DNA from 2 places in the Dactylosporangium sp. NPDC051087 genome. Region 2 is predicted to be linked to the other one. Evidence: riboswitches for the same ligand, from Rfam matches in the RefSeq annotation. Region 2 holds a riboswitch; the other holds the start of a gene.
What was found. A riboswitch is a leader RNA that binds a small molecule or an ion and turns the genes downstream of it on or off. The one in region 2 is predicted to bind cyclic di-AMP.
Positions count from the first base shown of each region.

Region 1 (4,106 bases), on a different contig from region 2:
GCCCGACGGCTACTGCTTCTTCAACGACACCCGCTTCTCCGCCCAGGACCAGTCACCGCCCGCGCTCCCGTCCGACCTCCCCGAGGCGATCCACGCGGCGCTCCCGGCGACGAAGCTGCGCGCCCCCGTCATCGACCGCACCCCGAAGGGCGCGAACTTCTTCATGTTCCTCACCGACCTCGGCGACACCGCGGAACTGATGCTGTGCGCGGAGCACGGCTTCCTCGGCGAACGCGGCCCCCTCGGCTTCCTCGCCGGCCTCGAACGGCTCATCGTCAGAGCCACCCTCGACGAGCACGCCACCACCAGGCTCCTCTACCGCGAAGCCACCCTCTGACCTCGAACCGACACGTCACCGAGAACCAAGAACACCCCAACCCAGGAGCACCCGAACCGAAGAAGCACCCGGGCCAAGGAAGCACCCGGGCCAAGGAAACACCCGGGCCCAAGGAAACACCCGGGCCAAGGAAACACCGCGGGGCACGGACCGACGTCCGCGCCCCGCGATCGAACCGAGCGTCAGGCGGTCCGCTCCTGCTGATCCGGGACGACGGCGTCGGCGCCGACGGAGGCCGCGTCCAAAGGCGGGGTCAGCTCGGGCGAGATGACGTCGTTGATGGTGGTCTCACGAAGGTGACGGTTGTGCCGCGGCTCCTGGCGGGTCTTCACGTCGCTCAGCCGGCGGCGCAGGTCGTCGCGGACATCGTTGATCGCGGTGTGCAGGTCCTCCTCCGACGATGTCGTGACGATCTTCTGGTGGCCGGCGATCCAGCACTCCAGGGTCACCTTCTGTCCACGGGCGGACCGGTCCTTCACCGACACCTCGAGCTCGGTGGAGTCGACGGGAAACCCGGCCAGGTAGCTGTCGAGCGTGGCGAACTGCTCGGCGATCCAGACCCTGTCCCCCTGGGAGAAGCCCGCGCCGACGCGCAGGCAGTCCTCGACGGTGGCCGGTGTGCTCGTAGCACTTCTCGACATGTCCGAGACCCCTTCCGTTGCTTGCCTTGACCAGGTCCGCTTACCCCGCAATGACCCTGTTCATGTCCCCCAAACCTTCCTAGGAGGCTAGTTTACCACCGTTCCGACCACCCGGCCGACCGCCACCGGGACGTCGCCAACGGTCCGCGCAAAGGGTGAAAGCGCAGGTGGTTAGGGTCTTCGCGGCCCCGCTCGTAGGCACCGACCGTGCCGGCGAGGGCCGCCGCCGAGCCGTGCCCAGCGGGCCGGGGAACCACGTTCTTGGGGTGAATCCGCTCGAATCGGAGCGGTAGGGGCGACTGTTCCGTCCCGAATCCGTCAGCTCACCCGGTAGGCGGCCGATGGAGGGAACAGTATGTCCAGACCTCCGTGGATCGTCGCCGCCCTGACGGCGCTCGCGATCCTCCTGACCCCGGCCGCGGTGCTCGGCACGGCTTCACCGGCGAACGCCAGTGAGGGTGGCGACCCTGCGCTCATCAAGAAGCTCGACGAGACCAACCGTGCGTACATCGACGCGCAGAACGTCCTGACGGCGTCGCTCGCCCGGCAGGCGACCCTGAAGCAGCAACAGGACGAGCTGGAGCCGCGGTACGCCAGGCTCCGCGACGACACCCAGTCGATGTCGGTCGCCGCGTACCAGAACGGCGGCGGCCTGCGCAGCGCGGCCACGCTGCTCGACAGCGGTACACCCGGAGTGTTCGCCGACCGGGTGAGCACCCTGGAGGTCATCGCGCGCGGCAACGCCGAGCAGCTCAAGCAGGTGACGAAGACCCGCGAGGAGCTGACGAGGACGAAGGCGACCATCGACGCCGAGGTCGCCAAGCAGCAGGCCAGCATGGCGGTGATGGCGAAGCAGAAGGCCGAGCTCGAAGAGGCCCTCGCCCAGGCGAGGAACGCCGTCGACGCGTCCACCACGTGGAGCGGCAACACCACCGCCAAGACCGCTGAGGCCGCGCCCCGGCGGGCCGACGGTTCCTGGCCGGCCGAGTCGTGCGGCGCCGAGGACCCGACGACGTCGGGCTGCCTGACCCCGCGGACGCTGCACGCCCTGCAGCAGGTGCGGAAGGCGGGCTTCAGCCACTTCGTGTCGTGCTGGCGGCCGCCGGGCGAGCCGTACGAGCATCCCAAGGGCCGGGCCTGCGACTTCGCCGCCGACGCGAAGGGCTTCGGCGGTGTGGCGACCGGCGCGTCGAAGGAGTACGGCACGCAGCTCGCCGCCTGGCTGGTGAAGAACGCCCAGGGGCTCGGCGTCATGTACGTGATCTGGTTCAAGCAGATCTGGACGCCCGCGGGCGGCTGGCACGCGTACGGCAGCGGTCAGGGCGACCCGAGCAGCGACCACACCAACCACGTGCACATGTCAATCTACTAACGCCGCCAGCAGCGCCGACACCGCCGGCAGGGCCGCCCTGCCGGCGGTGACCAGCGCGTCCAGCCGGCGCGCGCCGGCGACCGGGAGGTCGGTCACCCGCACCTGCAGCGAGGACACGTCCCGCAGCGCCAGGTCCGGCGCGATCGTGGCGCCGTGCCCCGCCGCGACCAGCGCGAGCACCACGGGATAGTCGACGCACGCGTGCGTCCGGCGCGGGGTGAAGCCGCGCTCCCGGCCGAGCCGGTCCAGGATCTGCCCGGTCGTCGAGGACGGCGGCCCGGCGACCCACGGCCGGTCCACGAGGTCGCCGTACGAGTGCACCGGCGGCCAGTCGGCGGGCACCACGACCCGGTACGGGTCCTCGCCGAGCGGCACGACGCTGACCTGCCGCCGCGACTCCAGGCCCAGCGACGCGTCCCGCTCGGTGATCGTCACGTCGAGGCCGCCGAGCCGCAGCTCGCGCAGCGCGGGCGGGCCGTCGAGCTCGGTGATCGAGCAGGTCACGTCCGGATGGTCGCGGGCGAGCGTGGCCAGGGCCGGGATCAGCATGTGCCGGATCACGGTCGCGAACGCCCCCACCCGGACCAGGCCGGCGGCGCGGCCGGACATGGCGGCCAGCTCCCGCTCCGCCTCGGCGAGCTCCCGCTCGATCGCCTCGGCCCGGGCGGCGAGGACCCGGCCGGCCGCGGTCAGCACGGCGCGCCGCCCGGACCTGTCCACCAAGGGCCGGCCGACGGCGTGCTCCAGGTGCGCGAGCTGCTGCGACACCGCCGACGGGGTGACGTGCAGCGCGGTCGCGGCGCCGGCGAGGGTCCCGCGCCGGGCGATCGCGGCGAGCACCGCGAGGCGGCGCGGATCAAGGTTCAATGCAGTCCCGCTTCAGTCCAACTGTAGGAAATCTCGCTCACACGTTAGCTGCGCTGTCTGCCACGATGCGAGGCGTGAGTCGTTTCATCGAGCTGAGCCACCCCATCCACGCCGGTCTGGTCACCTATCCCGGCATGCCCGGGCCCGTGATCAGCGACTACCTGTCCCGGGAGGACGCCCGCGGCAGGTATGCGCCCGGCACCGACTTCCAGATCGGCCGCATCGACCTGATCGCCAACACCGGCACGTACCTCGACACACCCGCGCACCGGTTCGAGGGCCGCGGCGACCTCACCGACGTCCCGCTGGAGCGGGTCGCGGACCTGCCGGGGGTGCTCGTCGACGCGACCGGCGAACGCGCGATCGACGCGGCGCTGCTGCAGCGCACGGCACCGGAGGTCACCGATCGCGCCGTCCTCGTGTGCACCGGCTGGTCCCGGCACTTCGGCTCGGAACAGTACGGCGACCCGGCCGCCCCGTTCCTGACCCGTGACGCGGTCGAATGGCTGGTGGCGCGGCGGCCCGCGCTGGTCGGGATCGACTCGGTCAACATCGACGACGTCGCCGACCTGACCCGCCCGGCGCACACCGGGCTGCTCGACGCCGGCATCTTCGTCGTGGAGCACCTCACCGACCTGGACCGGCTGCCGCTGGACGGGTGGAGGTTCACGGCCGTGCCGCCGCGGATCGCGGGCATGGGCACGTTCACCGTCCGCGCCTACGCGGTGCTGTCATGATCGCGCTGATCGGCTGGGCGGGCGCCGCCGGGCTCCTCGCCGCGTACGCCCTCGTGTCCACGAAACGGATCACCGGCGACGGCGCCGTCTTCCAGAGCCTGAACATCGCCGGCGGCGCGGCGCTCGCGCTCAACTCGGCCGTCAACGACGCC
Region 1 covers NZ_JBVJIJ010000028.1:49,107-53,212, forward strand. The annotation lists gene ACZ6TV_RS41785 (condensation domain-containing protein) at 1-337, shown strand, start outside; gene ACZ6TV_RS41790 (HPF/RaiA family ribosome-associated protein) at 520-978, opposite strand; cyclic di-AMP (ydaO/yuaA leader) riboswitch at 1,193-1,330, shown strand; gene ACZ6TV_RS41795 (coiled-coil domain-containing protein) at 1,334-2,350, shown strand; gene ACZ6TV_RS41800 (LysR family transcriptional regulator) at 2,339-3,217, opposite strand; gene ACZ6TV_RS41805 (cyclase family protein) at 3,283-3,954, shown strand; gene ACZ6TV_RS41810 (CBU_0592 family membrane protein) at 3,951-4,106, shown strand, end outside.
Region 1: linked by a shared signal. The riboswitch ahead of ACZ6TV_RS41795 (coiled-coil domain-containing protein) and the one ahead of ACZ6TV_RS01585 (coiled-coil domain-containing protein) in region 2 are both predicted to bind cyclic di-AMP.

Region 2 (4,106 bases):
CCCCCGAGGAGCTCGACATCGCGGGCCGGGTGCTGCTGCACGTCACCGACCGGGCCAACGCGCTGGTCTAGTTGCTCAGCCCTAGTTGCTCAGCCCTAGTTGCTCAGCCCTAGTTGCTCAGCCCTAGTTGCTCAGCCCTAGTTGCTCAGCCCTAGTTGCTCAGCACGGCGGCTCTGGGAGCGCCCACCTTGGCGACGATCTCCGCGAGCACCCGCTCCGACTCGTCGTGCGGGACCTGGCAGGTGCCGGCCGCGAGATGGCCGCCGCCGCCGTACTGCAGCATCACCGAGCCGATGTCGGTCGGGGACGTGCGGTCGAGGATCGACTTGCCCACCGCGAACACCGTGTTGAGCTTCTGCTTGCCCCAGATCACGTGGATGGAGACCCGTGCCTCGGGGAACATGGCGTACACCATGAACCGGTTCCCGGCGTAGATCACCTCCTCGTCGCGGAGATCCACGACGACGACGTCCCCCTCGACGTGGCTCACCCGCCGCAGCTGGTCCACGAAGAGCTCCTGCTGCTCGCGGAACAGCTCGGCGCGCTCGGCCACGTCCGGCAGGTCGAGGATCTCCTCGACGTCCTGATGATCGATGCACGCGTCGATGAGCTGCATCATCAGCTGGTAGTTGGAGATCCTGAACTGCCGGAACCGGCCCAGCCCGGTGCGGCTGTCCATGAGGAAGTTCAGCAGCGTCCAGCCGACCGGCTGCAGGATGTCCGTGATGTCGTACTGCGCGGAATCGGCCTTGTCGACCGCCTCCATCAGCTCGTCCGACACGTTCGGGAAGCGCGGGGCGCCGCCGAAGTGGTCATAGATGACGCGGGCCGCGGACGGCGCCTCGGCGTCGATGATGTAGTTGCTCTTCTCGCCCGGGTTGCGCAGCGTCTCCGAGTGGTGGTGGTCGAAGACGAGATGGGCGCCCGGCGCGTAGGGCAGGTTCGTCAGGATGTCGTTGGGCCCGATCTCGGCCGTGCCGTCCTGGACGTCCTTCGGGTGCACGAACGTGATGTCGCCGATGAGGTCCAGGTGACGCAACAGGACGGCACACACCAGACCGTCGAAGTCGCTGCGCGTCACGAGTCGGTGCTTCACTTCGGTTTCCCCTCACGCTGCGTCGGCCGGTCGACAGTTGCCCTATCGGCCGGCCGTCCGCTGACGTGAGGGCTACAGCATGGACAGGTGCACGTGGTTCGTGTGGTCGCTGGAGGGGTCCCCGCCGACGCCGCTGTAGTGGTGCCAGCCGACCGCGGGTGTCCACACCTGTTTGAACCAGATGACGTACATGACGCCCAACCGGTCCGCGTTCTTCACGAAATAGGTCGCCAGGTTGGCCCCGTAGACCTTGTCCTCCCCGGCCGCGACCCCGCCGAAGCCGGACTTCGCCTGCACCGAGAAGTCACACGCACGGCCCTTGGGGTGCTCGTACGGACCGCTCGGCCGGTAGCAGGAGACGAACCGCTTGAAGCCCGCACCCTGCGCCTGCTGCATCGCGTGCAACGTCCGCATCGTGATGCAGCCGCTGGTCGTGGGGTCGTTCTGCTTGCAGCTCTCGGCCGACCAGCCACCGCTGGAGTTGCGCGGCGAGGGGGCGGCGAACGGCAGGTTGGCGGAGACGAAGCCGTTGCTCGGGCCGCCCGCCTGGGACAGCCCCTTCTCGGCTTCCTTCTTCTTCGCGGCCATCACGGCCACCTGCTCCTGCTGGAGCTTGACCTCGCCCTCGAGCGCGGCCTTCTGCGCCGCCTGGTCCTTCTTCAGCTGGTTGAGGTCGCGCAGCAGGTTGTCGTTGTGCCGCGCGATCTCGTCGATCGACCCGGCCCGCTCCGCGAACCCGGTCGGACTGCCCGAGTCCATCAGCGCCACGAACGTGCTCAGCGGCCCCGTCTGATACGCCGCCACGGCGATCGCGGACACCTGCTCGGTGACCCTCGCGAGCTCCGTCTCGGTCGCGGCGAGCTTGGCGGTGAGATCGGCCTGGCTCTTCACCGAGGCGTCGAACTTGTCCTTCGCCTCGATCCACGCGCGGGTGCTCTCGTCGAGGACCTGAGCGAGCGTCGCGTTGGATCCTTCGTCGCCCGTGTCGTCACCCGGCTCGGCGCCGGCGGGCGCGGCGGCCACCGCGCACAGGGCGACCGTCGTCATGGCCGTCACGGCCGCCATCAGGGCGGCGGAAATCCGCCGTCCGGGATGTCGTGATGACATCTGGCTCGTTGTTCCTTCCGTCGGCCGCCGACCGGGTTAGCTGACGGGTTCGGGACGGAACGATCCCTACCGCGGTCACCCGCGGATTCACCCCAGTTACGGTTGGGTCCCCGATTCGCCGGGTTCGCACCGGCGATTAGGCGGCAGTCCTGTCCGGCGCCGCGGGGGCGGCGCCCTGTCGGACGAGACCGACGGCCAGCCTACCCAGGGCTATTCGCCCGCGCAGCGCACCGATTGTGCGCCGCTGTGACGCACCTCTCGAAACGGTGCCATCCCAGCAGGTCGCCTAAGCCTGCCAAAAGAAAACCACGTGACGCAAATCACTGAATCGATGCTGCGCGTTGCGCAACCGCCGTCGTTCTACGCAACCCGGTGATCGCTCAGCGTCACTGCTGACCTGCTCTTCTTCGAACACGCCAGCTCTTTTTCGAACACGAACGGGTGCGATACCGGGCATTGTGCTTGCTGGCTCCCCGGTCGGGTACGGGTCCTGGTTGACGCGCTTGCGTGGCTTCGCGCGGGTGCTCTTCGTCGATCGTTTCGTCGATCCGTTTCGTTGATCGGCCCATTCGTTGATCGACCTCTTCGAGCAACTCGCGGACTTCCAGCCGACCGAGATCAACCGATCGGAGCAGGAATACGGACTGCAGGACCGCTCGACCACGTTCTCAGACGCCATCGAAGAGCTCAACGGCAAGATTTCCAACACGACGCTCACCCACGTCCTCGGCGACATGAACCACAGCGCCCAGGCGCCCTGTGGGGTGCCGCCGACCGCGGACTCGACCCAGTTCTGCTGGAACGACGAGGACAACGACGGCACCACCTGGATCCCGCAGGGCATCACCGGCTCGTGGGACGCCGACGCCGACGGCCGCTGGAACGGGCACCGGGTCATCGCGGCCACCTGGTATGACGACAAGGGCCGCGACGGCACGAACCGAGGCAGCCGCATCACGTTCGTCAACTACGACGACTCCGGCAAGCCGGAGTACCGGCACGTCCTGCTCGTCGTGCCCTTCCGCAACGGCAACAACTTCCAGGCCGTGAAGTCCCACGTCGGCGGCATCGCGTGGGTCGGCCACCACCTGTACGTCGCCGACACTTACGCCATCCGCGTCTTCGACCTGCACACCATCTGGCGCACCAGGGCCGACGCGTCGCGCAAGAAGATCGGCATCCACGACAAGAAGGCCTACGCGGCGGACTACCGGTACGCGATTCCGCAGATCGGCTACTACACGCCGCAGGTGCAGCCGCCGGACCGCCGGCTGCGCATCTCGTCGATCAGCCTCGACCGCAGCAGCTCACCGAACTCCCTGATCACCGCCGAGTTCAAGAAGGATCTCGGCGGCGTCAACTCGCCCAAACCGGCGAACGCCCGGATCGTCCGCTGGGACCTCGACAAGGACGGCAAACTCACCGGGTCCAGTGCCGCCTACGTGACGTCCCGCGCCAACATCAACGGCGCCCTCACCATCGGCGACGGCCCCGATTTCGTCCTGAGCACCAGCGAGTACGGCCGCCGACCCGGCTGGCTGCACCGCGCGGACATCGGCTCCTCGAACCAGCACACGAAGGTCCTGCTCGGCGGCCCGGAAGACCTTTCCTACCAGCCCCAGGGCAAGCGGGTCTGGACCCTGACCGAATACAACGGCAGACGCACCGTCTTCGCCATCCCGCTTTCCTCGATCGGCAACGCGTGACCTGTGCTGCGCCGCTCGACGGCGAGCCGCGGGGCGGGTGATCCCCACCCGCCCCGCACCGTCGGTGCGCAGAGGTTCTGCGCCTTCACTCTGCGGTGATGTCGACGCCGCTTCGCCGCGTCGCTCAGGCTGATCGGACGGGGGTCGGCGCCTTGGCCACGGCCAGGGCCGCCGGGATCGGGGGCGCCGAGGCGCGG
Region 2 covers NZ_JBVJIJ010000001.1:332,510-336,615, forward strand. The annotation lists gene ACZ6TV_RS01575 (hypothetical protein) at 1-71, shown strand, start outside; gene ACZ6TV_RS01580 (DHH family phosphoesterase) at 152-1,081, opposite strand; gene ACZ6TV_RS01585 (coiled-coil domain-containing protein) at 1,169-2,143, opposite strand; cyclic di-AMP (ydaO/yuaA leader) riboswitch at 2,213-2,356, opposite strand; gene ACZ6TV_RS01590 (hypothetical protein) at 2,776-3,909, shown strand.